DNA from 2 places in the Exiguobacterium sp. s39 genome. Region 1 is predicted to be linked to the other one. Evidence: riboswitches for the same ligand, from Rfam matches in the RefSeq annotation. Region 1 holds a riboswitch; the other holds the start of a gene.
The links. Region 1 has a riboswitch for FMN ahead of KNQ11_RS09100 (ECF transporter S component). Riboswitches for the same ligand answer to the same signal wherever they lie in the genome.

Region 1 (5,389 bases):
ATGGTCGGATGCCGTATCCGATGTGTCCGCCGTACAACTTCAAGTTCTCCGTCAAGTCATGCCGGAAGTTCAGCGCACCGACGATTCGTTGCCCGTCGACCATCCAGTACGTCGAATGGGTGACAAGACCCGGTCTGACTGTTGTCTCCATTTCCTTCAGTTCCGCAAAATAAGCGCCCAGTGGTTCATATGTGTCTCCGACTGCTTCCGGCACGATCGTTTCGCCCGACTCTCGCCAGTCTTCTAAAAAGGCACGATACTCTGTCTCCCACGCAAGAGCTGGTTTCATCAACTGCATCATTGGTGATTGCGCACCTCCTCTTCAATCAAACGATCGAGCCAGTCATCGACATGTTGGAACAGATAGCCCGCTTGTTTCGCAGCTGTCGTATCCATATAGAAATCGCGTTCTGGCGCAAGCGGCGATTCATCCTCTCCTTTTGCAACGAGTTGACTCGTCGTTCCCGCAACGCGGTCGATCTTATCCACTAGGTCTTGAATTGATAAGACACCGTCACTTGCAGCGTTGATTGGTCCGGTCAGTTCCGAACGACCACACCACTCAAGAAAGGCAGCAGCTTCGTAACTTGAGATATACCCCATCTTCGCGTATGTGTTTTCGGCAACGATCGGACGACCGTCAAGCGCCCGCTTGATATGAAAGACGAGTCGCTCCGTATAGTCATCTGGTCCGAGGACGACCGGAAAACGGACCGCAACGACTGGGAACGTCGCCCGTTGGAAGAAATAACTCTCCGCTTGGCGTTTCCCTTCGCCATATCCATGTTCCTTCTCAAGCTCATATTTCCCGGGAAACGGATTGTAGGCACGCTCCGTGATATTCGCACCACCGTCTTCATAGACAGACATCGTCGACGTCAACACGTAACGCCCGACTTTTCCTTCAAACGCGTCGATCGCAAGCTTGGCTTGATACGGCGTGAAGCAAATGTTGTCATAAATGACATCCCAGTGCTGTTGGCTTAAGTCCTTCATCGTACTACTTGACGTCCGGTCCCCTTTAAAGAATGTCAAGCCCTTCGCGACCGGTGGCGTATGCTCGCCGCGTGTGACGATTGTCACGTCATCTCCCGAATCGGCTAAGCGAATCGCAAGCCGGCGTCCGAAGTAGCGCGTTCCCCCGAAGATCAATACTTTTCTCATCCTGAAGCCCTCCCTGTTCGTAGTAGCATTCACTCTCTTAAATATTTCGAGTCAACTGAACAGGTCTCCTGTATAAGAGCAATAAAAAAAATCGTGGACGATGTCCACGATTGGATTCATTAACAGCCACCCGGTGTCCCGGCATTCGTTGCCGTCCGGAACGATGTCCCGCAACCGCATGTTGCGATGGCATTCGGATTCGTGATTGTGAATCCGCCACCGAGCATCGACTGTTTATAATCGATTTCCAGTCCTTTGACGACCGGGTAATCTTTTTCGTCCACGATGACGGTCACGCCGTGCTGTTCGAAAACGAGATCCGTTTCTTTCTGTTGGTCGAATCCCATTCCGTACGACAGACCACTACATCCACCACCTTGGACGAGCATCCGAAGATTCCGTTCATCTGCTGGTGCCTGCGCCATCATGTCCTGGACTTGTAGCGCTGCTGCCTCCGTTAAATGGATCATGTCATCACCTTCCTTTTCTTTAGTATACGCAACTTCTGAGCGAATCGAAACCTAGTTGCTTGAAACTATCTTGAATTCGTTGTATAAATGGTATGTACAACAAAATAATCGTTCCATCTTCAGGGCAGGGTGAAATTCCCGACCGGCGGTAAACAACTCTTCTTGAGTTGAAGCCCGCGAGCGAATAGGGCGCTATTTGCTGATTCTGTGTAATTCAGGAGCCGACAGTACAGTCTGGATGGGAGAAGATGGCGGCATGAGTTTGAATTTGATCGATTTTTGCAATAATCGATTAGGTTTATTTAATGCGGACTTCTCCCCTGTTGATCTCATCAATAGGGGTTTCTTTATGGACGCAGTCATGCCAATACTTCATCGAGAGGAACGAGCAAAAGGAGACAATACTCGTATGAAACGCACACAAAAAATGGTCACTCTGTCAATGTTAGGTTCAATCTCATTTGTTCTTATGCTTATCAATTTTCCACTACCGTTCTTACCGAACTATCTGAAGATTGACTTCAGTGATGTTCCTGCTCTCGTCGCAGCGATCATGTTCTCACCGGTCGCAGGTGTCATCGTCGAAGCACTGAAGAACGTGCTATACTACATCTTCCGCGGAAGTGGTGTTCCGGTCGGAGAATTCGCGAACTTCGCTGCTGGCGTCGCATTCGTGCTTCCTGTTAGCTGGTTCTACCATAAAAAGAAATCAACACAAGGTCTCGCAACTGGTCTCGTCGCTGGTACGATCACGATGGCACTCGGTCTTGCGATTCTCAACTATATCTTGATCCTTCCAGCGTATGCATGGTTCCTCGGTATGGACTACATGGCGGATCCAGCTGTCAAATGGACAGCGATCACAGCCGGTATCTTACCGTTTAACGTCATCAAGGCGTTGTTCATCTCGGCACTCTTCATTCCGTTGTTCTTGAAACTACGACCATGGATGATGCGCCGTCAACAATCTGCCTGATCCGAAAAGCTGCGCCCGCTGACGGACACGAATCCCCTCGTTCAGACGAACGAGGGGATTTTTTGGCTGTCCGTGCTCACAGCTCATTCTCTTCGATTTTTAGGTAAATCTTTTCAAGCAACTCTTCCGGCGTCTCGCCTACGACCGTCTCACCATCAACGAGACAAAAATGATCAAGCGAACAAATGCCGCAATAGCCGAGGCAACCGTATTCGACGACGTCGACGTTCGGGTCACGTTCGAGTTGCTCCATGACGACCTGTGTACCAGCCGCTAAGTTACTGATACAAAATTCAATAATCGGATTCACTTTTTTTCCTCCTTCAAGCAGGAAACGACCTGCCTCATGTCGTATTATACAAGGTCAGACTGATTTAGGGGAACTAAGGGGGATTTTACGTTATGAAGCAATTGGTCGTACTCGGCGGAGGATATGGTGGAATGCGGATTTGTGAGCGATTCAAGGACGAGGAAGTTGCCGTCACGCTCGTCGACCGTCTACCGTACCACGCACTCAAAACGGAATATTACGCACTCGCAGCAGGTACATTATCAGATCGGGATGTCCGGATTGAATTTCCGGAGGGGAAACATCTTACTTATAAATATGGACATGTCATTAAAATTTCACCAGAGACGAATACGGTCCACCTGCAGGACGGATCTGAATTATTCTATGATGACTTGATCATCGCCCTCGGTTGCGAGGATAAATACCACAACATTCCGGGTGCTCAAGAGTTTACATACAGCATCCAGACACTTGAAGAATCTCGAAAGACACAGCAAGCGATCTGTGGTCTGTCACCGGGGTCCGTCGTCTCGATCGTCGGTGCTGGTCTATCTGGTGTCGAACTCGCCAGTGAACTGCACGAGAGCCGGAAGGATTTGACGATTCGTTTGTTCGACCGCGGTCCATCCGTCTTGTCATTCTTATCCGACAAAGTCTCATCTTACGTCCAGGAATGGTTCGAGGAGCATGACGTGGAAGTCATCAACAATTCGAACGTCACGCTCGTCACAGCGGACGACGTGCGTAACGGCGACGATACGTACCCGTCGGACTTGACGATTTGGACGGCAGGTACGCAACCGGTCAAAGTCGTTCGTGATCTCGGCTTTGCTGCAGACAGTGGTGGTCGGATCAAATTGACGGAACATCATCACGTACCAGAATACGATAACGTCTTCGTCATCGGCGATTGTGCCAGCTTGCCTTATGCGCCAAGCGGTCAACTCGCAGAACATCAGGCAGAACAAGTCGTCGACGTCTTGCAAGCGAAATGGCAAGGGAAAAAATTGCCGAAACTGCCAGAAATCAAACTGCGCGGGATGCTCGGATCGCTCGGAAAATCAGACGGTTTCGGGATCGTCATGGGCAAGCAAGCGCTGACGGGGAAAGTCCCACGTCTCTTGAAGTCCGGTGTCTTATGGAAACACAAAAAGATTAAATGAGCAAAAGAGGTGTCCCAAGCTTTGGGATACCTCTTCTTCATTACCCCGTCTGACTTAACTTCGCATCGATCGCTGCCGTGATCGTCTTCAGCTTGACGTACCCCTCGTCAATCATCTCATCATCAAGCACGATCAGTGGATAAAAATAGACATCCTCTTTCAAGGCTTCCGTCCATTGATCCGATGTTGCTGTCTCGAAATCGACATAGCGTAGCGTCATTTCTTGCTCATATTTCCGTCCGAGGACAGCTTTTAGCCAACTGAACGTCTCTTCCGAGCTGGGTGCCCCGACACAACTCGGACAAGTGACCGCTGTCCCGTAAACCGTGATTTCCATCTTGAAGTCCCCCTTTTCAATTCTCTCCTCTTTAGTATACAAGTTTTCCAGATTGAGAACATTTTTCAACCCTGTTACAATGAAACTATACGAAAGGATGTGTTTACGCATGGAAATGTTTGATCAAGTGAATGAAGTTCTTGAAAAATTGCGTCCGTTCCTTCTTCGTGATGGAGGAGACGTTGAACTCGTAGATGTAGAAGACGGAATCGTAAAACTCCGTTTGATGGGAGCTTGTGGTAGCTGCCCAAGTTCAACGATCACATTGAAGGCCGGTATCGAACGTGCCCTTCTTGAAGAAGTCGCTGGCGTCGTTGAAGTCGAACAAGTCTTCTAATACATGAAATCCCGAACGAATTCTCGTTCGGGATTTTTTGATTCATAGAATCCATTCGGCTAACGTATCGACCATGTATGTCGGTTGACGATCCTGACCTTGAATGAAGACGGGTGTGTGGACGCCAGAATTGACGTGCATCGTCCGGATGCCTCCATTGATTCCGAATAGGATATCCGTATGGTAGTTATCCCCGACCATGATGACGTCTTCTTTTGACAGACCAATCATCTCCGTCGCGATATCGACCATGACCGGTTCCGGTTTGCCGATGAAGAACGGTTCCTTCTCCGTCGTCACGCGCAGTACGGACGTCAAGGCACCGTTTCCTGGTAAGAATCCACGTTCTGTCGGAATGGCGATGTCTCCGTTCGTTGAGATGAAACGAGCACCGGCACGAATCGCGAGGGCCCCGACAGCGAGTTTTTCATATGTGATCTGACGGTCGAGACCGATGACGACGTAATCTGCCGCTTCGGTTGCGACGACGTCTAACCCTTCCCGTTCAAGCGCATCAATCAGTCCTGTCTCACCGATGGCATAGACGCGCGCTTTCGGTGATAGATCAGCGATATAACGACCAGTCGCCATCGCACTCGTCAAGACGTGTTTCGCATCGGAATGAACACCCATCCCGCGTAATTTCTCCG
Region 2 (5,389 bases), 400 kb from region 1:
TGCGGTCATAATATCATCGGCACGACGAGCGTCGCAGCGGCGATCGCGCTCAGTAAAGTACTCGATGAAGTCGGCGGGAGTGTCGTCGTGCTTGGAACGCCGGCCGAGGAAGGTGGACCGAACGGTAGTGCGAAAGGCAGTTTCGTCAAACATCAGTTGCTGGAAGGGATCGATGCAGCCTTGATGGTCCATCCGTCGGGTCAAACACGGATCACGGGTTCTTCCCTTGCGGTCGATCCGCTCGACTTTGCCTTTACGGGTCGTCCGGCACACGCAGCGGCGTCACCGGAAGAAGGCATCAACGCCCTCGACGCTGTCATTCAACTCTTCAATGGAATCAATGCGTTACGTCAGCAGTTACCAGACGATGTCCGGATCCACGGGATCATCACGCATGGAGGCGATGCGCCGAACATCATCCCGGAATACGCAAAAGCACGTTTCTTCATCCGGGCAACGACACGGGAACGATTAAATGCCGTCACGGAAAAAGTCAAAGCCGTCGCCCAAGGCGCGGCACTCGCGACTGGGGCGACGCTCGATGTCATCGCCTTCCAAAATGAAGTCGATAACCTCGTCTTCAACCGGACGTTCGACCGTCTGTTCCAAGAAGAAGCAGAGGCGCTTGGTGAAAAGGTCTACTTAGATGAACGACCGGGTCTTGGTTCGACGGATGCCGGTAACATCAGTCAAGTCATTCCGACGATCCATCCGTATATCAAGATTGGTCCGGACGATCTCGTCGCGCATACGGAAGCATTCAAAGAAGCGGCTCGTTCAGAAGCTGGAGATGAAGCATTGATCACGGGGGCGAAAATCCTCGCTCGGACAGCGCTTCGCGTCCTCGCTGATGAACGGACGCGCGGGGCGATCGCTCAAGAATTCCACGATCGGAAGAACGGATATTTATAAGCGGAAAACGACGACTGGATGCACTGCTATCAAGTGCTCCGGTCGTTTTTGAGATGCGGTTGATCACGAATTGGTGATGGGTGACAGAACTGGAGCGAAATCAAAAAAGAGACAAGACAGAAGCATTTGCGCTTTGTTTTCTTGAAAAAGATATGCTAGGCTAAAATTGTATAACTCAATAATCCAGTTCTTCGGGGTAGGGTGAAAATCCCAACCGGCGGTGATGCGATCGATTGATCGACGAGCCCGCGACCTGTGATGTACGCATCATGGCTGACTTGGTGAGATTCCAGGGCCGACGGTAAAGTCCGGATGGGAGAAGAACGAAACGACACGATTCAAGCCGTTTTCTGAAAAAATGTTTTCAGGAGATGGTCTCTTTCTGCATGAAAAAATGCAGGAAGCGAACCGTGTATTTCGTGAACCCTTCTATACAGACGCCCCTTTTTCAAGGGGCGTCTTTTTTCATTTGAAAGGAGTGAACGCGATGTCACAGATGATGAGTTATGCCATGCAATTAGCACAAATGTTACACGGACAAACAAGTCCGAATCCAAGTGTCGGCTGTGTCATCGTCAAACAAGGACGCATCATCGGCTTCGGTGCGCACCGGTTTGCCGGTGGTCCGCACGCAGAAGTCGAAGCCTTACGGATGGCAGGGGAAGCCGCCCGTGGTGCCGATCTTTACGTGACGCTCGAGCCATGCAATCATCACGGCAAGACGCCACCATGCACGGAAGCGATTCTACAAGCGGGAATCAAACGAGTCTTCGTCGCAACGGAAGACAAACATGCAATCGTCGCTGGTTCCGGAATCAAACGTCTACAGGACGCGGGAGTCGAAGTCGAGGTCGGCTTGTTACGGCATGAGGCAGAAGCCCTCTACACGGAATTCTGGAAGACGATCGAACGAAAACGCCCGACCGTGACCGTCAAGATCGCTCAGACGATGAACGGGATCGCGGCGACAGGTGAACAGCGCTGGATCACGTCAGAAGAAGCACGCGCGAACGGTCGTGCCCTGCGTGGACGCCACGATGCAATCCTCGTCGGCAGTGAGACGGTCCTCGTCGATGATCCGGCACTGACGTTACGCGCATCGTCAGGCATCGAGCCGATTCGGGTAATCGTCGATCGTCGTGGTCGGGTTCCGGAGACAGCACAAGTCTTCCGCGATGGTAAAAATCCGACCTACTGGCTGACGAGTGTTCCACGGGTTAGTCATGATCAAGTGACGGTCCTCGTTGGTGAGTATGAGACGCCGGAAGCGATTTTGAAACGCTTATACGAACAAGATATCCGTAGTGTTTTGATCGAAGGTGGACCGACGATTCAAGCCGCTTTCCTTGAGGCAGATCTTGTTGACCGAATCGAAGTCTACCAAGCCCCATCGATTTTTGAAGGCGATGCGTGGAATAGTCAACACGATATCGAAGATCGTTTTCAAATCGACCAGGTTGAGACGGTCGGACCGGATCTCCATCTGACGTACATCCGAAAGGAGGAGACGACATGTTCACCGGATTGATTGAAGAAGTCGGAACCTTAAAACGAAAGATACCGCGACCAAACGGGTTAGCGCTTGAAATTGAGGCGCACCAGGTACTCGAAGGAACGAAGATCGGTGATAGCATCGCCGTCGACGGGATTTGTTTGACGGTCACGTCGATGAGTCCGACTAGTTTCACAGCAGATGCCGTCCATGACACGATCCGGTCAACAGCCCTCGGCACGTACCGCGTCGGAAGCCCATTGCAACTCGAACGGGCGATGCCGGCAGATGGTCGCTTCGGCGGTCATTTCGTCAGTGGACATATCGACGGAACAGCGCGGCTGATCAGTCGGCGACCGGATGGAGAAGCGATGGTCTATACGTTTGATGTCGGATCGTGGCAAAAGTATTGTATTCCGAAAGGCTCGATCGCAATCAACGGTACGAGCCTGACGTTGCAACGCGTCACGCCGGAAACGATCTCGATTTCATTGATTCCGCACTCACGTCAAGTGACGACGTTTGATCGATTGGCAAGCGGCGCAGTCGTCAATATCGAGTGTGACATGATGGCAAAACATCTCTATCATTTCACGCAGCATGAGAAGCAGACGGACTGGGCAGCATTCTTAGGAGGCGACATGTAATGAACGGATTCGACTTGATTGAAGACGCGATAGAAGATTTGAAGAACGGACGACCGATCATCGTCTGCGATGACGAGGATCGTGAGAATGAGGGCGATCTCGTCATGCTCGCAGAACATGCGACACCGGAAAACATCAACTTCATGATCACATACGGAAAAGGACTCGTCTGTGTACCAGTCAGTCCGCGGATCGCACAGCGACTCGAACTTGCTCCGATGACAGCGAATAATACAGATCCACATGGAACGGCATTTACGCTCAGCATCGATCATGAAGAGGCAAAGACCGGCATCAGTGCTGAGGAACGGTCGCTAACGATTCAGCGGATGCTGACGGATGGACCGGAACGTTTCAAACGACCGGGTCACATCTTCCCATTGATCGCAAAAGAGGGCGGTGTCCGGGAGCGACGTGGACATACGGAAGCGGGTGTCGATCTTGCCCGTCTTGCCGGTAGCGATGAGATCGCCGTCATCTGTGAAATCATTAAGGAAGACGGCACGATGGCACGGGTCGATGATCTACTTCTCTATAAGGAAGAACATGATTTAAAACTGATTACGATCGAAGCACTCGTCGCGTATCTTGAGCGACCGTTGAAGCGGGAGGCGGAAGTGTTGCTTCCGACGACGTTCGGAGCCTTTCGGATGATTGGCTATACGACACAAGATAAGAAAGAACATGTCGCTGTCTTATCCGGTGAAGCGCACGACGGAATGCTCGTCCGTCTACACTCGGAATGCCTGACAGGGGACGTCTTCGGTTCGAAGCGTTGCGATTGTGGACCGCAACTCGATGCGGCACTCGAGCGGATTGAACAAGAAGGGGGAGCCGTCTTGTATTTACGTCAGGAAGGACGCGGCATCGGTCTGATGGCGAAGTTAAAAGCGTATGAGTTACAGGAACAAGGACTCGATACGGTCGAAGCGAACCATGCACTCGGTTATCCGACGGACATGCGTGATTATACGGTCGCAGCGAACATGTTGCGCGATCTCGGCGTGACGAAGATCCGCTTGATGACGAACAATCCGGACAAACAACGGGTGCTCGAACAAGAAGGCATCGAAGTCATCGAACGCGTGCCCCATCAAGTACCGGCTGAACCTGAAAATCAACGTTATCTGAAAACAAAACAAACGAAACTCGGGCACTGGCTCGACATCCAAGGAGGACACACATCATGATCTACGAAGGTTTCTTAACAGGAGAAGGACTACGCGTCGCAATCGTCGCTGCACGTTTTAACGAATTGATCACTTCAAAACTCGTCGGAGGAGCAAACGACGCTTTCCGTCGTCACGGTGTCGCAGCGGATGCTGTCGATACGGCGTGGGTTCCAGGAGCATTCGAAATTCCACTCGTCGCGGAAAAGTTAGCGAAAAGCGGCAAGTATGACGCAGTCATCACGCTTGGCGCCGTCATCCGTGGAGCGACGTCACACTATGATTACGTCTGTAACGAAGTCGCGAAAGGTGTCGCGAGTGCGTCGCGCGACACAGGCGTACCGATCATCTTCGGTGTCCTGACGACGGATTCAATCGAGCAAGCAGTCGAACGTGCCGGTACGAAAGCTGGGAACAAAGGCTATGAAGCTGCGGTTTCTGCGATTGAGATGGCGAATCTTTTACGGACGATCTAACAAATCAGAAACGGGGCTGACTCAAAAGTCAGTCTCTACAAAGATAAGGGTGGCAGAATGATGATCTGCCATCCTTATCTCGTAACAAAAAGAATGACGCGTCACACGCCACTCCTACAGGAACAAGCGCATTTATGCGCTGTCAGAGATAAACAAGACCCGCTTTCCTGCTTGAATGAAGCAGGAAAACTGGCTTGTGTCTCGCCTGAGGAAAGGGCGTGAAAAGACGCGTCATTCTTTTTTTGAGTCAGCCTCGTTTTTTTGCGGGAATCTCACGAACACTGAACCAAATTTCAAAAAAAGAATTGTAGATTTGAAATTTGAGGATTCAATTTTAAGTAGAACGGTAATGGTCTACTAAAGAAAGTTTGAAACATTTTCCAATGTTTTTCGTAAATCAGGGTAACGCGTATAAAGGAGGAAATGAATATGAAGAAAACAAGGTGGGTAGCAGCCGGGATTGTCGCAGCATCCATTGGACTTGCCGGATGCCAAGATGGACAGACGGATTCAGGTAGTGGTAGCGGATCGGGTTCGACGAAGTCGGGGGAACTCTCGAACACAGAGCTATTAAAGAAAGCGACAGCCGCTCAAGAGGACATCAAATCGTTCCATATGGAAGGAACGGTCAGCTCTAAAGCAGGTGAGATGGCGATGGATCAGAAAGTTTCAGCTGACATCATTCAAAAGCCG

Region 2: it holds a riboswitch for FMN, as region 1 does, so the genes downstream of both, ribD (bifunctional diaminohydroxyphosphoribosylaminopyrimidine deaminase/5-amino-6-(5-phosphoribosylamino)uracil reductase RibD) here and KNQ11_RS09100 (ECF transporter S component) in region 1, are expected to answer to the same signal.

Annotation. Positions count from the first base shown of each region.
Region 1 is NZ_JACSNA010000001.1:1,740,036-1,745,424, forward strand. It holds gene KNQ11_RS09085 (GNAT family N-acetyltransferase) at 1-301, opposite strand, end outside; gene KNQ11_RS09090 (NAD-dependent epimerase/dehydratase family protein) at 298-1,164, opposite strand; gene KNQ11_RS09095 (HesB/IscA family protein) at 1,284-1,634, opposite strand; FMN riboswitch at 1,746-1,888, shown strand; gene KNQ11_RS09100 (ECF transporter S component) at 2,044-2,610, shown strand; gene KNQ11_RS09105 (YuzB family protein) at 2,687-2,920, opposite strand; gene KNQ11_RS09110 (NAD(P)/FAD-dependent oxidoreductase) at 3,013-4,065, shown strand; gene KNQ11_RS09115 (DUF1462 family protein) at 4,106-4,402, opposite strand; gene KNQ11_RS09120 (NifU family protein) at 4,512-4,739, shown strand; gene KNQ11_RS09125 (TIGR01457 family HAD-type hydrolase) at 4,782-5,389, opposite strand, start outside.
Region 2 is NZ_JACSNA010000001.1:2,138,587-2,143,975, reverse strand. It holds gene KNQ11_RS11065 (M20 family metallopeptidase) at 1-912, shown strand, start outside; FMN riboswitch at 1,096-1,240, shown strand; gene ribD (bifunctional diaminohydroxyphosphoribosylaminopyrimidine deaminase/5-amino-6-(5-phosphoribosylamino)uracil reductase RibD) at 1,400-2,440, shown strand; gene ribE (riboflavin synthase) at 2,425-3,051, shown strand; gene ribA (GTP cyclohydrolase II) at 3,051-4,241, shown strand; gene ribH (6,7-dimethyl-8-ribityllumazine synthase) at 4,238-4,696, shown strand; gene KNQ11_RS11040 (DUF6612 family protein) at 5,126-5,389, shown strand, end outside.